One region of the Bacillus sp. DTU_2020_1000418_1_SI_GHA_SEK_038 genome, then DNA from elsewhere that is predicted to be linked to it. Evidence: riboswitches for the same ligand, from Rfam matches in the RefSeq annotation. Region 1 holds a riboswitch; each other region holds the start of a gene.

The links. A riboswitch is a leader RNA that binds a small molecule or an ion and turns the genes downstream of it on or off. The one in region 1 is predicted to bind cyclic di-GMP.
Region 2: another riboswitch for cyclic di-GMP. It lies ahead of RRV45_RS19620 (hypothetical protein); the one in region 1 lies ahead of RRV45_RS03740 (PilZ domain-containing protein).
Region 3: another riboswitch for cyclic di-GMP. It lies ahead of RRV45_RS05095 (anti-repressor SinI family protein); the one in region 1 lies ahead of RRV45_RS03740 (PilZ domain-containing protein).

The regions. Positions count from the first base shown of each region.
Region 1 is NZ_CP135435.1:738,221-741,501, forward strand. It holds gene RRV45_RS03735 (TerC family protein) at 148-930, shown strand; cyclic di-GMP riboswitch class II at 1,232-1,316, shown strand; gene RRV45_RS03740 (PilZ domain-containing protein) at 1,474-1,848, shown strand; gene RRV45_RS03745 (DUF418 domain-containing protein) at 2,021-3,217, shown strand.
Region 2 is NZ_CP135435.1:3,919,649-3,922,929, reverse strand. It holds gene RRV45_RS19625 (PDZ domain-containing protein) at 1-796, shown strand, start outside; cyclic di-GMP riboswitch class I at 1,057-1,140, shown strand; gene RRV45_RS19620 (hypothetical protein) at 1,292-1,513, shown strand; gene RRV45_RS19615 (DUF2187 family protein) at 1,647-1,859, shown strand; gene RRV45_RS19610 (metallophosphoesterase) at 2,041-3,129, shown strand; partial or broken gene RRV45_RS19605 (helix-turn-helix domain-containing protein) at 3,214-3,281, opposite strand, start outside.
Region 3 is NZ_CP135435.1:1,020,320-1,023,600, reverse strand. It holds gene mnmH (tRNA 2-selenouridine(34) synthase MnmH) at 58-1,116, shown strand; gene RRV45_RS05100 (helix-turn-helix domain-containing protein) at 1,300-1,623, shown strand; gene RRV45_RS05095 (anti-repressor SinI family protein) at 1,883-2,035, opposite strand; cyclic di-GMP riboswitch class I at 2,065-2,221, opposite strand; gene RRV45_RS22085 (DUF5658 family protein) at 2,450-2,758, opposite strand; gene RRV45_RS05090 (LPXTG cell wall anchor domain-containing protein) at 2,817-3,281, opposite strand, start outside.

The DNA of each region.
Region 1 (3,281 bases):
AGCAAGACCTTTACCTATTCGGGGTAAAGGTCTTTATTTGTTTATTAAACCTTTACCGCTTGCTGGTAAAGGTTTTTTGTTTGCAAAAAAGGCATTACCAGCAGATTAAGATGCAGATAACATTAATCAAAAAATGGAGGAATAACAATGGAATTATCGATTTTATTAGAATATGGCTGGGTATTGCTGCTATTGATTGGGATAGAAGGACTTTTGGCAGCTGACAATGCATTAGTGCTAGCTATTATGGTTAGACATCTTCCTGAACAGGAAAGAAGAAAGGCATTATTTTATGGGCTGGCAGGGGCCTTTGTATTCCGATTTGGTTCTCTATTTGCCATTTCATTTCTTGTTGATATCTGGCAGGTTCAAGCAGTTGGTGCACTTTATTTATTATTTATTGCTTTAAATCATATATTTAGAAAGCTTATCGTAAAAAAGGGAAAAGAAAAAGCAACTCCCCAAGACGAAAAGAAAAAGGCTGGCTTCTGGATGACTGTTTTTAAAGTGGAACTAGCGGATATCGCCTTTGCGATTGACTCAATTTTAGCAGCGGTAGCTCTTGCGGTAGCACTTCCGAATACAAGCCTGCCGAACATTGGAGGCCTTGACGGAGGAAAATTTATTGTCATTTTTGCCGGAGGATTTATCGGTTTAATTATCATGCGATTTGCAGCAAATGTATTTGTTAAGCTGCTGCAAACAAAGCCTGGTTTGGAAATTGCAGCTTTTCTTATTGTAGGATGGGTCGGAGTGAAACTATCCGTTTATACCCTGTCCCACCCAGCATTAGCGGTACTGCCGGCAGAATTTGCACACTCCATAGAATGGAAAATTATTTTCTATGCCGTTCTCATTTTGATCGCTGTAGGTGGATGGTTTTTTTCCAAGGAGAAAAAGGAAATGATGACAGAGGAGAAAGCGAGTTAAGGATCAGAACTAGAAGGTTAACCAAATTGGTTAACCTCTTTTTAATGAAATGACTTAGTTAAAATTCGCCGGGCACCATTCCTTGGTGAATTTCATCAGGTTCGCAAATAAATGAGGTGGTTTCGCAAACAAACTGAGTCGTTTCGCAAACAAATCCTGTAATTTTGTAAATACCATGGGAAAAATGCCTGCCCCCGGCATACGGGAGCGCAGGCACACTTTAATTTTGATATTTTTTCCTTTTTAATTATTGATTTTTAGGACTTTATCACTATAATAAAGTGATATCGAGGAAAAAGCATAAAATTATGGAAGCGATGAAGAATCATTTGTATTTGGGCACTTTGAATGGTTCTGAGCGAGTAGTGCAACCGATCCTAATAGATATAGGGTCGTTTTTTTTTTTTTTTGAAACCTTGGAAAATGCCAATTCTGAGTAAGAATGGGTGTGCTCAGGATTAAGAAGTTCTGTCAGCCATTATCCAGTGATGAATTTGAAATATATATAAATCTACTATAATCAAATAAAGGGGTAATTTAAGAATGAAATATAATGGATTCTACAAAAGACAAGAAGGATTTCGACTGGCTTTTAATGAACCTATCCCAGCCACATTTACAATTTTAAATCTAGAAGGAAAAGTCGATGACAGCCAAAATGGATTTTTTCATATTTTAGATATGAGTGTAAAAGGAGCAAAAATCATCTCTATTAAACAAATCCACATCCCTAACTTCCATATAAAAATGGAATGTGTAATTGTTGATGAACCCATTCAAATGGATGGTGAATTAATTTGGGAAAAGAAGAGAAATAATGAATTTATTTACGGAGTAAGTTTTATCCCTAAATCGTATTCGGAACAACAATTGTTACAAGAACTAAAAAAGTATGTTATTAAAAATAAATCTTCATAAAGGGCGCTTTTCTATACTTCGCAAAGATAACAAAGTTTTGGGAACTATTGGTACATTAAGGACGTATATAATAGAGGAAAAAACGGTCCCACTCCACTAAGATTTATTGAAACGTCTTGAAGATTTAACGACATATGGAGTTGCATAGTACGAATAGAGAGGCAGGGAGATAATGTCAAGCTCGTCAGTATTAGGAAATGATCGAATTGTTACATTAGATGTTATAAGAGGATTTGCGATCCTTGGCATATTTTTAGTGAATATGCCATCTTTTACAGGAAGCGAATTTATGGTTTATACAGGCCTAGATAAAACCATTCGAATGCTGTTTGATATGTTTATCCAAACCAAATTCTATACAATCTTCTCATTTTTATTTGGACTTGGATTTTATATTTTTATGACACGAGCGGAGGATAGAGGGGAAAAAGTATTCCGTCTATTTTCAAAAAGGCTATTTGCTCTGCTGTTATTCGGTATTTTCCATCTTGTATTTCTTTGGGAAGGCGACATTTTGCATTCTTATGCGTTAATTGGATTCTTTTTATTATTATTCTATCGCAGGAAGGCAAAAACGGTCCTTATTTGGGGACTCATACTTATCCTTTTCTTTCAATTTTTAACAGGTGCTTCAGCATTGTTAGCGTATGTTGGCGAACAATTTGACGAATCATTAAATATTTCGGGACAGCTGCAAATGGAAAGGATGGAAGAGGGAGAAAAGAAGATAGAGGCCTATACAAGTTTATCATACCTTGAATTGTTAAAATGGCGTATTCCGAATGAACTAAAAGAAATAATCATGAACGAACCTTTTGTTATTCCGGATGTTCTTGGGATGTTTTTACTTGGTTTGTATGCAGGGAAAATTAATTTGTTCCGAAGGGTTAATGAATTAAAGCGAAGGCTTCGTATTATCCAGCTTATTACACTGTTAATCAGTATTCTTCCACTGGCCGCCATTGTTTTTAGTTACTTGAAGCTAGAAGAAGTAGTGTTTATGCACAGTCTTGGAAACTATTTTTATCTTCATTTTAGCGGATTTACATTATCTATTTTCTATATTGTCACGATTGCACTCATGCTGGAAAAGCAAATATGGCAGCGTATATTAAATCCGTTTCGCTATGCAGGGCAAATGGCGCTTACAAATTATTTATGTCAGACGTTTTTTGGTGTCATTGTATTTTACGGGTTCGGTTTGTTCGGGCAAATAACGCTAGCAATGGGGCTCTTAATTTCACTTATCTTTTATTTTGTACAAATAATCTTTAGCTATCTTTGGTTAAAAAAATTCCAATTTGGACCTTTTGAATGGTTATGGCGAGTGATGACATATGGAAAAGTACAACAATTTAGAAGGACGTAAGTAATTGAATACAAAGATAGTACAGCTGGAAATTCTTTGTGAATGTTTTTCAAATAATAGTGAA
Region 2 (3,281 bases), 1.3 Mb from region 1:
CATAACGGATTCAGAACAGACGATTTTTCCATCGATTGCTGCCCTGCTTGCGCTTCTTCTGATTGGGGAAGGCATACTTATTTCAAGGAATGGCAAAAAGGGTTCCTCTCCTAAGCTGATCAACAGTAAACGTGGCCAGAGAGTGGGTATTCATGAAGTGAAGAGGCTATGGATGCTGCCGGTGTTTCTTCTTATTCCGGGGGAGGCACTGCAGACTCCTTTTGAATGGTGGCCGGTCTTTACGTTTGGAGGCAGCACGTATTCCCTTATTCTCGTCCCGTTTGCCGTAGGCTTCTTTCAGCAGATTCAAGGTAATTTGCCAGCCGAGGCGGTGAAGGCAGTCGGTAAAAAAGTCATCACACTCGGTATTTTTACAGCGCTGCTATCCATTTCAGGCTACTGGTATCCGCTTGCTTCGATCGCAGTGGTGACGCTTGCGATTATTGGGCGCGAGATGATTACGTTAAGACAGAGAATAGCGGAAGAGAATCTCCCGTTTTATTTTTCAAAAAGAAATCATGGTGTTCTTGTTCTTGGGATTATCCCTGGATCCCCAGCGAACAATATGGCTTTACAGGTTGGAGAGCTCATTACGAAGGTAAACGGTCTCGCTGTCCATGACCGAAACAGCTTCTATCAGGCACTATTGAAAAACCGTGCACATTGTAAGCTGGAGGTGCTCGATGTGAACGGTCAAATCCGCTTTGCTCAAAGGGCCTTATATGAAGGGGACCACCATGAGCTTGGGATTCTTTTTGTGCAGGATGAGAAGAAAAAGGGCAGTGAAGCGGTGTAATAATGTGATTTTTCATAATTCGTGAGAATCATTTGGCTATTCTTTAACAAAAAGGATAGCTTTTTTCTTTAGTTAATAAATACCTTATAAGAAAAAATTCAATCAAATAATAAAATTCTCGTACATCACTTTTTAAAAGGACTTTGGTATCATTTTTTTTATTTTAAATGGTAAAAAACTACTATTTTTGTTAAAACATGTTGGAAAATGACGAATTTTATTGGAAATTATCATGCTAAAGCTTTATTATAAAAGTATCAGTTTGATAAAGGCAAACTTATTGAAAGATAAGGACGCAAAGCCACGAGTCTAAGGTGATTAGCTATGATCGTCGGGTTACCAAATGATTGGATACTGTTACCTATGATAGAATAGCCTTTATCATACAAGTCCACCAATCTTTTTGGTGGGCTTTTTTTGAGGTAGTTTTAGAGAATCTTTTGACTATCTGAGTAAATGGAAAAAATTATAATGGAGGTGGAATGTTAATTGACTGTGTTATTTGGTACAGTTGAATACTTTGAAAGAGAAATTTACAACTATCTGAATGAGAATCAATTAAAAGAAATAAGTGAAGATTCTCTATCTGTCGTTACTTCAAAACTCAAAAAAGAACTTTTATATGATTTTGTTTGCGATGAAAGAATTCGGTTAGAATGTTTAGAAAATCTTAAATATGCAATTCGTATGATAACACAAAGTAAGGAAGCTGTCTGAGTTTAGATAATTTTAGAAGGGTGATTTTTTAAAAAATATCATATCTTTTTAACATCTAAACAGAATTTTCTTCTTTAATAGTCAAAAGAAATCAGCCATTTGAATATTATAAATAGGAGCGTAATAGCAGAAAATGCATGAAAAAAAGAGTGAATTTTCCGATAAAAAAAGGGCGAATGCAGGGGATATTATTCTTTTTGAGAGAAAAAGTAACAGATATGAAGGTAAAGTGTTTCTTGTTAGGGCTAATAGTGTATTAGTCGAAATTTCAAGTAAGGATGCAAAAGCTTTAGGATACGAAATGCCAAATACAGTTGTTCAGCATGGGAAATATTCTCTAGTGTGAGTTCCGAAAATCAAATTTTTATCTAGTTAGTTTATACTTAAAATAGAAACTAGACACAAAGACTGAGTGGGGGATTCCTCACTCAGTTTTTCTTACTAGGCCAATGCATTTCGTTTTCTTACAATTTTTCCACGGTATATAATACAGGTAACTAATGATTTCTTTGGAAAGGTAACAATCAATGTCTTTTATTTCTGCTATTGTCATTTTTTTTGCCATCTATACAGCCATTTCTTTTTATGTTGGCTACAATGGATGGGTTTGGTTAAATTCTACCAGACTTCGTGTGAATAAATTCGTTTACATAGGTGTCATTGTCTTTGTTTCTATTTCAATGTTTATCGGCCGCTTTAGCCTTTTTTCACCAATGGAACTAATTGGATACCTCTGGCTTGTCATCATCGGCTACGGCTTGATCCTTTTGCCTGTAGCTAATCTTCTTATCTATCTCCTAAAAAAGAAAGGGATCTTTTGGATTGGATTAACGGTTATTGCCATATTTATTTTTATTTTTGCGTACGGTTTATTTAATGCGTGGTCCCCTGTTGTGAAAACATATGATATTCAGATAGATAAAGAGGGAAAAGAAGAGAATGTAAAGATTTTAATGGCTTCTGACCTCCACATTGGTCAAATTGTTGGGGAAAAACATCTTCAACGGTTAGTAGATCTTGCGGAAAACATACAACCAGATATTATATTAATCCCGGGTGATATCATTGATGACTTTATTGACCCATACCTTGAGAAGAATATGGGGAAAACATTGGCGAATCTACGTGCACCTCTAGGTGTTTATGCTGTTCCAGGTAATCATGATTATTATGGAAGTGATCTTGAAGTTTTGGGTAAAGAGCTTGAAAAAGCTGGCATTCATATGTTAGAGGATGAAACAGTCTTCGTTCATGATCTGTTTTATCTCGTTGGAAGAAACGATTTAACAGATGATAATCGGAAAGAGGTTAAGGAGCTTGTTAAGGGGCTGGATCATAAGAAACCAATCATCATGCTGGACCATCAGCCAAAAGAACTAGATATTGCCGAGCAGTCTGGAATAGATTTGGTATTGTCCGGGCATACACACAGAGGTCAAATGGCCCCAGCAAATTTGATTACAGAGATGATTTTTGAAAATGACTGGGGGCATCTGCAAAAGGAAAGTCTCCATTCTATCGTTTCTTCAGGATTTGGAACATGGGGTCCGCCACTGCGGATTGGCAGTCGAGCTGAGGTAGTCGTTATCAATCTTACATTCAAATCAGAACTATAGGTCAGTCGCCTATAGTTCTTTTACTTTCTTTTTTATTTATGTAATTTCTTAAGGTAGTTTCGTTGTCCTGCGTTCATTTCCACGTTATCGATTACTCATCTTACATTTTTTGTATGAAAATGGAGTCATTTTGATAGAACTTCTAAATATAT
Region 3 (3,281 bases), 280 kb from region 1:
TTTTGCAAATTAATGGATAAAATATTTTTAACAGATGCAGACTCGGAGGAAATCAAAATGAAAGAAATCAGTGTCGAACAGCTACTTGCGTTAAAGAATGCTGTTCCAATTGATGTGAGATCACCTGGCGAATATGACGAATTCAAAATTCCCGGGGCAGTCAATGTCCCTTTATTTACGAATGAAGAACGAGCGATGATCGGAACTATTTATAAACAGGAAGGGTCAGATATGGCAAAGTGGCGAGCGATGGAAGTCGTTTCTCCAAAGCTCCCTTCCATATTGGGGCAGATCAAGGGCATTCGGGAAGAAGGCAAGCATCCTGTTATTTATTGCTGGAGAGGCGGAATGCGCAGTCAATCGGTTGCTACCTTTCTATCATTTGCAGGAATATCCATTCATCGATTGGCTGGGGGATATCGGGCCTACCGGCAATTTATACTTGAAGAAATACCTGGGCTAATCCCTTCTCGAGCCATATCCATACACGGCATGACAGGTGTAGGCAAAACCGAAGTATTGGAAAAATTAAAGGAAAAAGGCATGCCTGTCATTAATTTAGAAGCACTCGCCCGCCATCGTGGCTCCATCTTTGGATCGTTTGGTTTATTCGAAGGACATAATCAAAAAACTTTTGACTCCCTTCTCTTTCAAACCTTATGGGAAGTAAAGGACTCCCCATTTTTCCTAGTAGAGGCCGAAAGTAAACGGATTGGCAAGGTGGTTCAGCCTGATGAATTGCTGGCAATAAAACATCAAGGCTTTAATATTAACCTTCAAGCGTCATTATCCTCTCGTATCGAGCGGATTTATCGAGAGTATGTAGAGCCTTATCAGCATGAACAGTGGTTTCATGATAAAGTTATGGAACGGTTAAAATATATTTTTAAACGAATAAAGGATTCAGACATTATAGCCGCTTTAAATGAGGCAGCAAGAAATAAAAACTATAAATTGATCATTCAAGTTCTGCTAGAAGAATATTACGATCCTCGGTATTCCCATAAGCAACTAGATTATGTGGGAGCGTTTCATCATATTGAAGCTGAAAATACGGAGAAAGCAGTCGAAGAGATTTTGAAGTTATTGGAAACAAAAAGTGCTCTATCAAAGTAATTTGAGCACTTTTTGTTTTTTCTTTATTCTTATTAAAATTAAGGACAAAAAAATAAATACTTATTCGAATATTATGATAAGATGTTAGTATATTTTTTGAACATATTGTTCTTAATATGGAACTATTGAACTATTTTTGTTATGATGATTTTATATATTCGATGATAAGGTGTGTGAGATTGGATGATCGGTGATCGCGTAAAATTACTTCGTAAAGAAAAGAAAATGTCGTTATCCGAGCTTGCCGAACAAGCTGGTGTGGCCAAGTCTTACTTAAGTTCACTAGAAAGAAACCTGCAAACCAATCCTTCCATACAATTTCTTGAAAAAATCGCAGCTGTCCTTCATGTTCCGGTTGATCATTTAATTCATGAACAGCCGAATACAGATGAATTGGATTCGGATTGGGTCGATATCGTTCAAGAAGCGATGAATTCAGGTGTTTCGAAAGAACAATTCCGGGAATTTCTCGAATTTAATAAATGGAGAATTGATCAGAATAAATAGATACATTGGCTATTTCTAAAAAGATGCAGAAGCAAGGTAGGTAAGCTATGAGCTTCTGCGTCTTTTTTGCAATGGGTTCCTTGTCAAACCGCCATATGCGCACATGTTCTCTAAGTTATTCATCCCGAATAAAACCCGTTCACATGCACACATATGGCAAAATCAACAACAATCACTAATCTCCCTTTGCAAAATAAAAAGCATTCCTATAAAGAACGGCAGTCCTTTAAGAAACACTTAGCTTTCTGTTCTATTATCTCTATTCAGCCACTTTCCAAGCTAGCTTTTTTACCCCATTTTTTAATAAGAACTCCCTAATTTCCTCTTTCTCAATCCCCATTTGCTTCGCCTTTACAATTAACTCCATCCACTCACTGTCTAGTAATTCCAGTTGGACTCTTGTTTTCCCCACACTCTTCCCCCCAAAATACGAATCGTATTCCAGGCAATCCAGCCATCTTGGTATGGAATCTGCCTTTTCTATGAGCTGCCTGCTATAATGAGTTTATGCAGCAAATCTTAAAAAAGAACACTTCATTCATACTTTAGACCTGTGACTTTGCGTCCCTATCTTTCAATAGGTTTGCCTTTTTCTGAAGCTTATCTCATAGGTAAAATATCGTCTAATTTTATTGTAATGGATAGGCTGTTGATAAATGTGTTATATTTTGTCAATTTTCAAATAATTTTTTACTCTTTTTTCTACAAATTACCACATTTTTTACATATTCACCGTTAGACTCTAATTAATCCTAGAAAAAAAGTCTATTATTAACTAGTTTCTAACATAATCGTGTTAAATATAGTCGAAATTCTTTTAAATCATTTATATGAGGGTTATGATCCAAATGGCATGAATTACAAAGACAACCGTATATATACCAGTGGCTGCTAGGGCTAAATGATGTACAATTTTTTTTTGAGGAAGTTTTTTAATAAAAAGGAATATACATAGAGCAGCTGATAGAATAACTTTAAAACCTAGAAAATAGAACGGATTTTTTTGGTAAAGGGCATTCATGATGGGATTACTTTCCTCAATTAAAGAAAACTGAATACCGAAAAATGTGACTAAACCATCGTACAAATTCAGTAAAGCTAAATAAAGAAAGATCTTTTTTAAATCGTTGTTCACTTATTATCATTCCCGACCAATACTAGTAATAAAAGGGCCTTGATCGCATTATTTCCAATCAAGGCCTTTGATTATCTCTTATACGTCTTTTTTGATATAGGAGAAAACCACCGCCTGCAGTCATTAATATGACCCCTATTAATAAATAGTTATACATATTTGTGGCTGTTGAAGGTAAGATTTGTCCCTTTACGATTGGTGCATCCAATTCTTCAATAGGAATGGAACGTATAGGTATCGGCATAGCCGTATCCTCTTCCGTAGCAGGATTTTCTATATTATTATTTTGATCATTTCCTTGATCTGACCTCGTTTCAGGACTGGTAGTAGGGGGTGCAGCATTATCATCTATTGGATCGGTGACAGTGGTTGAATCAGAATCTTGGTTTGGATTAGGATCTGGACTAGGCTCAGGAACAGGATTTGGATTTGGATTTGGATTTGGATTAGGTTCAGGATTTGGATTTTGACCTGATTTTTCTATTACAAACCTTAACTCAAAATCAAAAGCTAAACCTTGAAA